DNA from 2 places in the Variovorax sp. 05L425 genome. Region 1 is predicted to be linked to the other one. Evidence: riboswitches for the same ligand, from Rfam matches in the RefSeq annotation. Region 1 holds a riboswitch; the other holds the start of a gene.

What was found. A riboswitch is a leader RNA that binds a small molecule or an ion and turns the genes downstream of it on or off. The one in region 1 is predicted to bind glycine.
Region 2: linked by a shared signal. The riboswitch ahead of gcvT (glycine cleavage system aminomethyltransferase GcvT) and the one ahead of AC1DN9_RS07955 (D-amino acid dehydrogenase) in region 1 are both predicted to bind glycine.

What each region holds. Positions count from the first base shown of each region.
Region 1 covers NZ_JBFTNY010000005.1:111,678-117,989, forward strand. Annotated here, with positions in the region: gene AC1DN9_RS07935 (MFS transporter) at 1-1,127, opposite strand, end outside; gene AC1DN9_RS07940 (hypothetical protein) at 1,153-1,995, opposite strand; gene AC1DN9_RS07945 (helix-turn-helix domain-containing protein) at 2,119-2,853, shown strand; glycine riboswitch at 2,991-3,097, shown strand; gene AC1DN9_RS07950 (FAD-dependent oxidoreductase) at 3,153-4,424, shown strand; glycine riboswitch at 4,451-4,551, shown strand; glycine riboswitch at 4,556-4,661, shown strand; gene AC1DN9_RS07955 (D-amino acid dehydrogenase) at 4,750-6,072, shown strand; gene AC1DN9_RS07960 (FIST signal transduction protein) at 6,033-6,312, opposite strand, start outside.
Region 2 covers NZ_JBFTNY010000002.1:236,787-243,098, forward strand. Annotated here, with positions in the region: gene AC1DN9_RS03320 (ABC transporter permease/substrate-binding protein) at 1-1,319, shown strand, start outside; glycine riboswitch at 1,406-1,505, shown strand; glycine riboswitch at 1,521-1,631, shown strand; gene gcvT (glycine cleavage system aminomethyltransferase GcvT) at 1,679-2,842, shown strand; gene gcvH (glycine cleavage system protein GcvH) at 2,904-3,281, shown strand; gene gcvP (aminomethyl-transferring glycine dehydrogenase) at 3,320-6,232, shown strand; gene AC1DN9_RS03340 (HugZ family pyridoxamine 5'-phosphate oxidase) at 6,258-6,312, opposite strand, start outside.

The DNA.
Region 1 (6,312 bases):
TGGATCAGCGCATACATCGGCACGCTGTAGAGCCCCGCGAACAGCGACAGAAGCCCGAGGTCGGCCATCACGCGCCAGTGCGCCCTCTCGCGCAGGAAGCCGCCCAGCCCTAGATCGCCAAGCGCAGGCAGCGCGCGCGACGCGAAGTACAGGTCGATCGCGAACACGCTCATGCCGATCGCGCCCAACGGAACCAGGCCGATCTCCACCTGGCGACGACTCAGCGTCTCGCACAGGAGCGACCCGATGCCGATGCCGACGGAAAAGACCACCAGCAGCAGCGAGGCCACTTGCTCGTCACCGTGCAGCACCTCCTTGGCGAAGCTCGGAAACTGGCTCAGGAAGATGGCGCCGAAGAACCACATCCACGAAATACCCAGCAGCGAACGGAAAACCACGATGTTGCCGTGCGCAAGCTTGAGATTGCGCCAGGTCTCGCTCACAGGATTCCAGTTGATCCGAAGCCCCGGATCGGTGGCAGGCGCGCGCGGAATCGCCTGCGCCACCCCACGCCCGGCCAGCGCAAGCAGCACGCAGGCCAGGGCCACCGAGGTGTGGCCGATATGCGGTACAGCGACCAGGAGGCCGCCGGCGACCTGGCCGAGCAGGATGGCGACGAAGGTGCCCATCTCGACCATGCCGTTGCCGCCCGTGAGCTCGCGCGCGTCCAGCACCTGCGGCAGATAAGCGAACTTGACCGGCCCGAACAAGGTGGAATGCAGTCCCATCAGGAAGACGCAGCCAAGCAGCACCGCGGCGTCCGCCCGCATGAAACCCCATGCCGCGATCAGCATGATCGCGATCTCGAGGTTCTTGACGAAGCGGATCATCTTCGTCTTGTCATATTTGTCCGTGAGCTGCCCGGCCGTGGCCGAGAAGAGCAGGAACGGCAGGATGAACAGCGCCCCGATCGCGAGCCCCGCCATGGCCGGCGGCATCCAGCTGAGCTGCAGCTGGTAGGTCACCATGACCGTGAAGGCGAACTTGAAGAGGTTGTCGTTTGCCGCGCCGGCGAACTGCGTCCAGAAGAACGGCGCAAAGCGCCGCTGGCCCAGAAGCGCGAACTGGTTGGCGTGCGCATGCGTATCAGGCATGGGGGAGGATGATGCGTTGGCAGTTGTGGTCATTCGCAAAGCCTGGCTGGCGGGTTCCTCAAGCCGTCACTGCGGCTGCGCCCGGATTGTGCCGCAGGGTCTGACGACCCATTGCCTGGAGCCCGTGCAACACCGGCAGCGCCGCCAATGCAGCGGTCAAATGCTTGAGACTATGACCCGATATCAGGTCCTGCGTGACGTCATAGATGGCCTGATCCGACACCTCGAACAACTTGGCCATGGCGTAGAAGAAGATCACCCAGCCCAACTTCAGCCCGATGGCGCCGTTCAACGGCTTTGCCAGCGAGAGGATCACGATCAGCGCCATGCCACCGAACTGCACCAGCGCCCAGGGCAGCGCATTCCCGGTCCTGTGGCAGACGGCCGCCGCCAGCAGGCCGCCGACCATCGTGAACCATGCGGCCGGCCATCCGGCGCGTGCGCTGACTCGCTCGCAGACCACCAGGCCGACCAGGCCCGAAAAAGCCACCGCCATGCCTGCACGGTCGGCTGCCAGGCGCATGCCATCGGACTGCAGGTGATAGAAGGCGGACCCGGCAGCGGTCAGGATCAGGCCGGCAAAGAACACCCAGGCGCAATCGAGCGCATTCACGGGAAGGTGAGCGCCCGCTTGGGGCAGCGGTGAGGCGTCGAGCGCGTCTTCGTGCGCGCGATCGAGCCAATGCAGCCAGCGCAGGCCCCAGATGCCGATCGCGACGAAGGGCAGGTTGCTCAACACATCCATCGCATTTGGCAGGCCGTGCCAGGCATGGCGATCGGCGAACGGCGCCCCGGCGAGGCCAGAGGCCGGAAGGACCGGCCCGGCGATTGCGGCCAAAAGGAGCAGCGCGAACAGCGAAACGAGGCAACGTTCACGGTTGGAGAAGGACGACAGTGGCATGACGGACTCCGATGAATAGCTCGATGGGCGCAATCTAGGTTGCCGACCCCCTCCCTGGCATCGAGAATCGATACGGAGCACTTTTTCACCACCCCCGGTATCAGCCGGCAATACCACCACCTCATGAGCACCACTGTCGATCTGGTCGTCGCCCTCAAGAACGAACTCAAGAACGCCCACATGACTTACGCGGATCTCGCCAAGTCGCTGGACATGGCCGAATCCAGCGTGAAGCGGATGCTCGCCAAGGGCGACATGCCGCTGACGCGGGTCGACGCGATCTGCCGGGCGCTCAAGATCGATTTCGCGGAACTCGCCCGCCGCGTGGCGGACGCCCAGCCCTTGCTCAAGGAACTGACGCTCGAGCAAGAAAAAGCTGTCGTCAGGGACAAGAAGTTGTTGCTGCTCGCCATCTGCGTGCTGAGCCAATGGACGCTGGAGCAGATCGTCGCCGCCTACCGCATCACCGAGGCCGAATGCATCGGCTACCTGGCGCAACTCGACCGCATCGGCATCATCGAGTTGCGTCCGCTGAACCGCTACCGCCTGAAGCTCGCCAAGACCTTCCGATGGCGCCCGCACGGCCCGGTGATGGATTTCTTTCGCGAGAACGTCGTGCTCGACTACTACCGCGGCGGCTTCGACGGCCCGGCCGAAGGCCTCCTGTTGGTGCATGGATCGATCAGCAAATCGCTGGCGCCTGCCTTCCTGGACCGCCTGCAGCGCGTTGCACAGGACTTCGCCCAGCAGCACCAGACCGACCAGAAGCTGTCGCCCAAGGAGCGGGAGGGCTACACCCTGCTCCTGGGCATGCGCAACTGGGAGTTCGAATTGTTCACGCGTCTGCGCAGGGCCTGAAACACACAGAAACCGGTTTCCTCTATAAAATTCGCCCCGCAGAAAAGCGGACGCATTCGTCGTCCCACCGTTGGCGCAAACTCCCATGAACGCTCAGGTGAACCGCAACAGCGGTTCGGTGACTGCCTCACATTGATCAATCGCCGACTGGAGAGACGCCACGCGACGTGGTGCACCGACGGAGCAAATCCGCTGCATGGCGCAGCGAATGAAACTCTCAGGTAAAGGAGACAGAGGGAGCGGCAGTCTGAACCCCGGGTCTCGGCGCTTTGCACAGTAAGCACCAACACCCGCCGTTCATGCCATCCCAAAAGGATTCGGACATGCGCGTGGTTGTGCTCGGCGCCGGTTTGCTCGGTGTAACGACGGCCTATTACCTTCAGCAACTCGGTCACGAGGTGATCGTGGTGGACCGCCACGCGACCCCCGCCGCCAAGGCCCGGGGCCGGGCCGAACCCAGCGAATCTGCGATTGCGCTGCAACGCTCCGAAGCGTATTCGGCCTATGCGCGACGAACAGAAGGCGGCTGGTCCCGCCTGCGCGCAAAGGTGCGTCATCGCATCGCCAAGCTGCTCGACCGAGCCATTGGCGAACCGGCGAAACGCGACCCGCTTGAGCACATGGTGCGTCTCGCCGCCTACAGCCGCGAGAGCGCACGTGCGCTGCGTGACGAGGCCGGCATGTCGCAACGGCCGCGCTCGAACGGGCTCATGAACTTCTTCACCGACGCCCAAGCCTTCCATGGGCGCATGGCCCGCGCACCCCACTGGTCCGAACTCGGCTGCGAGGAACGTCTGCTCTCCGCCGAAGAGGCCACGGGCCTGGAGCCTGCATTGCATGCCGTCGGCAGCAAGCTCGCCGGAGCGACTTTCTCGCTCGAGGACCCGGCACGCGATCCCGCCCAGTTCGCGGCAAGCATCGTCTTTCTTTGCCGCGCGGCCGGTGTGCGCTTCATGATGAAGCACACCGTGGTCTCGCTGAAGACGCGTGACGGCCGCATCAGTCATGTCGACCTGCTGGATGCACAAGGACAACCCACCACCGTGCGCGCGCAGTCCTATGTTCTCGCCCTGGGCGCATCGAGCGTTCCGCATGCGGAAGACCTTGGCATCGACATGCCGCTGAATTTCGTTCGCGAGTACATCGCCACGATGCCGGTCAGGGACGCCGCGCACGCACCGCACATCGCGCTGCACGACCGACAGGGCAAGCTTCGAATCGCACGCGTCGAGAACGCCAACGGTGTCTATCTCCGGGTTTCTTCCACCGTGCGCGTGAGCCATGACGAGCAGAGCGAGCCAGACTCGGACCGCTTCGAAGCGATCCTCAGGCGCATCGAGGCGCTGTTTCCCGGCATGACTGACACCGCGCAGGCTTCGTTCGAAACCGCCATGCACGCGGTGAGCCGCAATCGGCTGCCAATGGTCGGCAAGACGCGAGTCCCCAACCTGTTCCTCAATACCGCCCCGGGCACGGCGACATGGACGCACGCCTGCGGCGCGAGCAAATCGATCGCCCGTATCGTCAGTGGCTTGCGGCCCGAACTCGACTTCGCCTTCAGAGGGCTGTAGCCAGCCGGGCGCGGCGCCCCTACAATCGCCGCACTGCAGGAGAGCGGGCCGCTTGGCGGCCCCACCGAAGGCGCAAACTCCCATAAACGCTCAGGTCGGCTCGCACAAACGAGCCTGTACTGCACCAACTGTCAGAGCCGTCTGGAGAGCCATCACACCACGTGATGCACCGAAGGAGCAAACCTGTTGCGGGCGCAACGGGTGAATCTCTCAGGTACCGAGGACAGGGGGAGCGGCAACTTGGACGCACGGTCCGGTTGCTTTTCTTTTTCACAGCATCCGTTTCCGTTCGAGCCAAGCGCTGCAACCTTCGAGGGTTCTTGAAATGCGCGTGATCGTTCTTGGCGCCGGCTTGCTCGGCGTGACTTCGGCTTACTTCCTCCAGCAACTCGGCCATGAAGTGACCGTGATCGACCGGCAGGCCACACCTGCTGCCGAAACCAGCTTCGCCAACGGCGGCCAGATATCGGTGAGCCATGCCGAGCCCTGGGCCAATCCGAGCGCGCCGCTGAAGGTGCTGCAATGGCTCGGCAAGGAGGACGCTCCCCTGCTCTTCCGCCTCCGCGCCGACATGCGGCAGTGGCTCTGGGGACTGCAGTTCCTGCGCGAATGCACGCCGGCGCGCACCCGCCACAACATCGAGCAGATCGTTCGCCTGGGCACCTACAGCCGCGAAACGCTGCAGCAACTGCGCCGCGACACCGGTATCGCCTACGACCAGCGGACCCAGGGCATCCTGCACTTCTATACGACGCAGAAGGAATTCGACGCCGCTCTGGCGCCAGCCGAACAGATGCGCGCATTGGGCTGCGATCGCCGCGTCATCTCGGCAGATGAAGCAGTGAAACTTGAGCCCGCGCTGGCGCACGTCCGCCCGCAACTGGCCGGCGCCACCTACACCGCCGAAGACGAATCGGGCGATGCGAACCACTTCGCGCGCGAACTCGCGGCGCTGGCCAAGGCCGCAGGTGTTCGCTTCCTGATGAGCCACACCGTGACCGCTCTTCGTGAGGCCGGCGGAACGATCGACCATGTGGAAGCGACCGATAGCGAGGGCCGGTTCCAGCGCATCCGGGGCGATGCCTTCGTGCTGGCCATGGGCTCCCTGAGCCCGCTGCTTGCCGCGCCGCTGGGCATCCGCCTGCCGATCTACCCGGCCAAAGGCTATTCGGTCACGATGCCGGTCGTGGACGCGCCCAAGGCCTACCAGGTGTCGTTGACCGATGACGAATTCAAGCTCGTCTTCTCGCGCTACACCTCCGAAACCGGCGATCGGATGCGCATTGCAGGCACGGCGGAGTTCAACGGCTACGACCGCGACCTGAACCGCGTGCGCTGCGAAGCCATCGTGCGACGGGTCGAACAATTGTTTCCGGGTGCCGCCGACGCCACGCAAGCTCAGTTCTGGACCGGGCTGCGCCCAGCGACGCCGAGCAACGTGCCCCTGATCGGCGCGACGAAACTGCCGAACCTGTTCCTCAACACCGGCCACGGCACGCTGGGCTGGACCCATGCCTGCGGCTCGGGCAAGTCGATCGCACGCATCGTCAGCGGTCTCGCGCCCGAGGTGGATTTCAGCTTCACCGGCGCGCGCGCAGAAACGAAGCCTCAGTCGTCGCTGGTGAAGACCGTCAAGACGCCGGTGTAGCCATACAGGTGGTGCCGCGCAATCTCGCCGGCGGCGAAGAAGCCGACCAGCGGCACATCGCCCAGCGCGTGTCGCACGATCTGCAACTCGGCGCCCGGCGCGCCGAAGTGCGGGCCGCCGCGGCCTGAGCAACTCACGTAGACGGCACCGGCGATGCGGCGGGCCGGATGCGGCGCCGCTTCGGCCTCGCCGGCCGCCACTGCGCGCGCGGTGGCCAAGGTTTGCTCCTCGGGCTCCAGT
Region 2 (6,312 bases), on a different contig from region 1:
CCGGCAGCATCGATCTCTATGCCGAATACACCGGTACCATCGCCCTGGAGATCCTCAAGAGCCCTCAGTCGATGACGCTCGAGGACATGAACGCGGCGCTCCGGCCGCTGGGCCTGGGCGCGGCGATTCCCTTCGGGTTCAACGACGGCTATGCGCTCGCCATGCGCGCGGCCGATGCGGACCGCCTCGGCGTGCGAAGCCTGAGCGACCTCGCCAGCCATCCTGAACTGAAGCTCGGACTGTCGAACGAATTCATCGGCCGCGCCGACGGCTGGCAAGGGTTGGCTGCTCGATACGGTTTCACACAGACGCCGACGGGGCTGGATCATGGGCTCGCCTACGACGCCATCGCGGCGAAGCAGATCGACGTCACCGACATCTACACCACCGACGCCAAGATCGATCATCTCGGCCTCCGTGTGCTCGAGGACGACCGCCAATATTTCCCTCGCTACGACGCGGTGGTGCTCTACCGGCTCGACGTGCCGACAAGATTGCCCAAGGCGTGGGCGGCATTGCAGAAACTCGAAGGCCGCGTCGACGAGCACGCCATGATCGCAATGAATGCGCGTGCCGAATTGCAGGGCGTGGCGTTCGACGCGATCGCGCGTGACTTCCTGGCGCAGAGCAAGATCGTCGCCCAGGCACCCGCCGCCAAGACAACCGGCTCCGCCCTCCCCAAGGAGGCCGCGGCACGGGGTTTCCTCGCCAAGCTGTTCGGCCCCGACCTTGTCCGCCTCGCGCGTCAGCATCTGCTGCTGGTGGCGGTCTCGGTCGGCGTCGCCATCCTGATCGCGGTGCCGTTAGGAGTCCTCGTTTTTCCGCACCTGAACGCGCGTGCGCTCGTCCTGGGGCTCACGGGCCTGCTGCAGACCATTCCCTCGCTCGCACTGCTGGCGATCCTGATCTCGGCCGTCGGCGCGATCGGCCTGGTGCCGGCGCTGATCGCGCTCACGCTCTATTCGCTCTTGCCGATCATGCGGAACACGGTCACCGGCCTGGCCGAAGTCCCGGTCGGGTTGCGGCAGGCAGGGACCGCACTGGGAATGACCGGCGGCCAGACCCTGCGGGTGGTGCTGCTGCCGCTGGCACTCCCCACGATCCTTGCCGGCGTGCGGACGGCGACGACCATCGCCATCGGCACCGCGACGATTGCGGCCTTCATCGGCGCGGGCGGTTTCGGCGAACGCATCGTGACCGGCCTGGCACTCAACGATCGCGAACTGCTGGTCGCCGGGGCCATACCCGCGGCGGTGCTGGCCCTGCTCAGCGAGGCATTCTTCGAGTGCATCGAATACCTGATGCGTCGCAAATACTGAAACTTGAAACTGAACGCATCGACAGGCTTCTTCCGGTGCAGCAACTTCACTGAATTCGCCGTTGGGCACGCCTTCGATCCCTTACACTCGCGCAGTCAGGAGAGAGCCCCGCCGCGTCGGGGCCGCCGAAGGCGCAGGTCCCATCGAAGCGCGGGCCCGAACGCTCAGGCAAAAGGACTGGCGAAGCGCCCGCATTCAGGGCGTTTCCTTGCTGGAGAGAGACGACCCGTCGCGACGACGGACTCGTCCACCGAAGGAGCAAGCCCCGATCGTGGGGTGAATCTCTCAGGTAAAGCGGACAGCAGGGGTGGCCCATGGCTTCGGTCATGGATCTGGACTGCCCCCTTTTGGAGAGAGCCTTGGCCTCCGAATCGACTGACGATCTTCTGAAGACCCCGCTTCACGCCCTGCATGTGGAACTCGGCGCGCGCATGGTGCCTTTCGCCGGCTACTCGATGCCCGTGCAATACCCGGCGGGCCTCATGGCCGAACACAAGCACACGCGCGAGGCTGCGGGGCTCTTCGATATTTCCCACATGGGCCAGTTGCGCCTGTCCGGCCCCGATGCCGCGGCCGCCTTCGAGACGCTGATGCCGGTGGATGTGATCGGCCTGGCGCCCGGCAAGCAGCGCTACGGGCTGCTGCTCAATGACGACGGCGGCATCCTCGACGACCTGATGTTCTTCAACGAGGGCAACGACTCGCTGTTCGTGATCGTCAACGGCGCCTGCAAGCAGGCCGACATCGCGCACATCACCGCGAAGATCGGGCACCGTTGCCAGGTCCTGCCGATGCCCGACCACGCGTTGCTCGCGCTTCAGGGACCGCAGGCTGCCGCGACGCTGGCGCGTCTGTCGCCCGGCGTCGAGCGCTTTGTCTTCATGACCGGCGGCGCCGTGCAGATCGGCGGCATTCCGGCTTTCGTGACCCGCAGCGGGTACACCGGCGAAGACGGCTTCGAGATCTCCGTCGGCGCCGCGGACGCCGAACGCCTTGCGCGGCTGCTGCTCGCGCAACCCGAGGTCAAGCCCATCGGCCTGGGAGCGCGCAATTCGTTGCGGCTCGAAGCCGGGCTTTGCCTCTACGGCAACGACATCGACGAGACGACCACGCCAGTCGAAGCCTCGCTCGTCTGGGCCATGCAGAAAGTGCGACGTTCCGGTGGTGCGCGCGAAGGCGGCTTCCCGGGCGCGGCCAAGGTGCTGGCGCAACTCACTGCCGCGGACGGCACGGCGGGCCATCTCGACCACGACACCCTCAAGCGCAAACGCGTGGGCCTCGTCGCGCTGGAGCGTGTTCCGGTGCGCGACGGCACGCTGCTCGAATCCTTCGAAGGCCTCGCCATCGGCCAGGTGACCAGCGGACTGCTCGGCCCCACAGTCGACCGGCCCGTCGCCATGGCCTACGTTGCGCTGGCCTATTCCGAGCCCGGCACGCGCATCCAGGCGATGGTGCGCGGCAAGCCGGTGTTGATGGAAGTCAGCACCATGCCTTTCGTCCCGGCGCGCTATTTCCGCGGCTGAGACCCGATCTTCAAGTCCTGCCGATTTCGTTCCGATTTCTTATCTCAAGGAGCTTTTGTTCATGACCACCAAGTACACCAAGGATCACGAGTGGGTTCGCCAGGAAGCGGACGCGACGCTCGTCACCGTCGGCATCACCGTCCACGCGCAGGACGCACTGGGTGACGTGGTCTTCGTCGATCTGCCTGAAGTGGGCAAGACTTTCGCCCAGGGCGAGGTCGCGGGTGTGGTCGAGTCGGTCAAGGCCGCCGCCGACGTCTTCATGCCGGTCTCCGGCGAAATCACCGAAGTCAACGAAGCGCTGCGCGCCGACCCCTCGCTCGCCAACAGCGCGCCGATGGACGCAGGCTGGTTCTTCAAGGTGCGCGTCAGCGAGGTGACGCAACTCGAAAGCCTGCTCGACGACACCACGTACGAAAAGTTCGCAGCCGAAAACTGAACTAACCCCGGTCCCCTGCCCTCCTGAGCCCTCCATCCATGTCGACACCCGTCCTGCCCCTCTTCCCTTCGCTCAGCGAGCTTGAGAACGCCGAGGAATTCATTGCGCGCCACATTGGCATCGAAGCTGCTGACGAATCGCGAATGCTGTCGGCGATCGGCTCGGCCACGCGGGCCGAACTGATCGACGGCATCGTGCCGCCGGCCATCCGGCGCACGCGGCCGATGCGCTTGCCTGCGCCGGTGACGGAGGCCGACGCGCTGGCCGAACTCAAGGCCATCGCCGCGAAGAACAAGGTGGCGAAGAGCTTCATCGGACAGGGCTACTACGGCACCCACACGCCAGGCGTGATCCTGCGCAACGTGCTGGAGAACCCCGCCTGGTACACCGCCTACACGCCCTACCAGGCCGAAATCTCGCAAGGTCGCATGGAGGCGCTGGTCAATTTCCAGACGATGGTTTGTGACCTGACAGGCATGGCCATCGCGAATGCGTCGATGCTCGACGAGGCCACCGCGGCGGCCGAGGCGATGACGCTCGCGCGCCGCAGCGTCAAGAGCAAGAGCAACGTGTTCCTGGTATCGGGCGACTGCCACCCGCAGACCATCGAGGTCATCAAGACGCGCGCGGCGCCGCTGGGCATCGAGGTACGGGTCAGCACGGTGTCGGAGACCCTGCCCCACCTGATGGCGAGCTGCGAATTCTTCGGCGTTCTGGCGCAATACCCCGCCACGACGGGTCACGTACACGACCTGCGACCGCTCGCCGGCCACGCGCACCAGTTCGACGCAGCCTTCTGCGTAGCGGCCGACCTGCTCGCGCTCACGTTGCTCGCGCCGCCCGGCGAATGGGATGCGGACATCGTCTGCGGCAGCACACAGCGCTTCGGCATGCCGATGGGCAACGGCGGCCCGCATGCCGCCTACCTGGCATGCCGCGACGAATTCAAGCGCTCGCTGCCCGGGCGCATCGTGGGCGTCAGCGTCGACACGCACGGCGAGCCCGCCTACCGCCTCGCGCTGCAGACACGCGAGCAGCACATCCGGCGCGAGAAGGCGACGTCCAACATCTGTACCGCGCAAGTGCTGCCCGCGGTGATCGCCAGCATGTACGCGGTCTACCACGGACCCGAGGGCATCCGTCGCATCGCGCAGCGCGTCGCGTCACTCACGTCGATCCTCGCGCAAGGTCTCGAACAGATGGGCCGCGAGTTGATCAACGCGACGGCGTTCGACACGCTCACCGTCAAGACCGGCGAAGACACCGCGAAGATCGTGGAACGCGCCGAGGCCGCCTGCATCAACCTGGGTCTGCGCGTGCAGAACCACCTGGGCATTTCGCTCGACGAAACCACGACGCGCGCCGACATCGAGACGCTCTGGGCGCTGTTCGTGCCCGCGGGCACGCCGATGCCGCGTTTCGACGAACTCGCCGGCCGGATCGCCTCGCGCATCCCCGAGGACTTGCGCCGCACCAGCGCATTCCTGACGCATCCGGTCTTCAACACGCACAAGAGCGAAACCGCGATGCTGCGCTACATCCGCAGCCTCGGCGACAAGGACCTCGCGCTCGATCGCAGCATGATCCCGCTCGGGAGCTGCACCATGAAGCTCAACGCGACGAGCGAGATGATCCCGATCACCTGGCCCGAATTCGCGAACATCCATCCCTTCGCGCCGGCTGAACAGCTCCAGGGCTATGCCCAACTCGACAAGCAGCTGCGCGCATGGCTGTGCGAAGCCACCGGCTACGCGGGCATCAGCCTGCAGCCCAACGCGGGCTCGCAGGGCGAGTACGCGGGCCTGCTTGCGATCAAGGCCTTTCATGAAGCCAGGGGCGAAGGCCATCGCGATGTGTGCCTGATTCCCTTCTCGGCGCACGGCACCAATCCGGCCAGTGCCCACATGGCCGGCATGAAGGTGGTGGTCACGGCCTGCGATGCCGAAGGCAATGTCGACATCGACGACCTCAAGCGCGCATGCGGTGCCCATGGCGACAAGCTGGCCGCGGTGATGATCACCTACCCCAGCACCCATGGCGTCTTCGAGACCCGTGTGAAGGAGCTGTGCGAGATCGTGCATGCGCACGGCGGTCGCGTGTACGTGGACGGCGCCAACATGAATGCGCTCGTCGGCGTGGCAGCGCCCGGCGAGTTCGGCGGCGATGTGAGTCACCTGAACCTGCACAAGACTTTCTGCATTCCCCATGGCGGCGGCGGTCCGGGCGTCGGCCCTGTGTGCGTGGTCGAGGACCTGGTGCCGTATCTGCCGGGCCATGCGACGGGCGGCATCGCCTCACACGGCGTGGGCGCGGTGTCGGCGGCACCGCTGGGCAATGCGGCCGTGCTGCCGATCAGCTGGATGTACTGCCGCATGATGGGCGCGCCCGGCTTGAAGGCGGCGACCGAGACCGCGATCCTCAGCGCCAACTACATCAGCGCGCGCCTGAAGGATCACTATCCCACGCTCTACGCAAGTCCGAATGGCCACGTCGCGCATGAGTGCATCCTCGACTTGCGTCCCCTCAAGGATGCCAGCGGCGTGACCGCCGAAGACGTCGCCAAGCGGCTCATCGACTACGGCTTCCATGCACCGACCCTGAGCTTCCCCGTGCCCGGCACGCTGATGGTGGAACCCACCGAAAGCGAACCGCTCGCCGAACTCGATCGCTTCATCGACGCGATGATCGCCATTCGCGGCGAGATCCGCCGCATCGAGGAAGGCGTCTGGCCGAAGGAAGACAACCCGCTCAAGAACGCACCCCATACTGCCGCCAGCCTGCTCGGCAGCGAATGGACGCGACCCTATTCGCGCGAACTGGCCGCGTTCCCGCTCGCGACGCTCAAGGGCGCCAAGTACTGGCCGCCGATCGGAAGAGTCGACAACGTCTACGGCGATCGCAACCTGTTCTGCAGTTGCGTGCCGGTGGGCGATTGGGCGGCCGCTCGCTGAGCTGAACGCGCGCGGGCCGACGGGTTCAGTTCATCGCGCGCAAGACGCGTCGGATCTCTTCCTCGTCGACATCTCGCGCT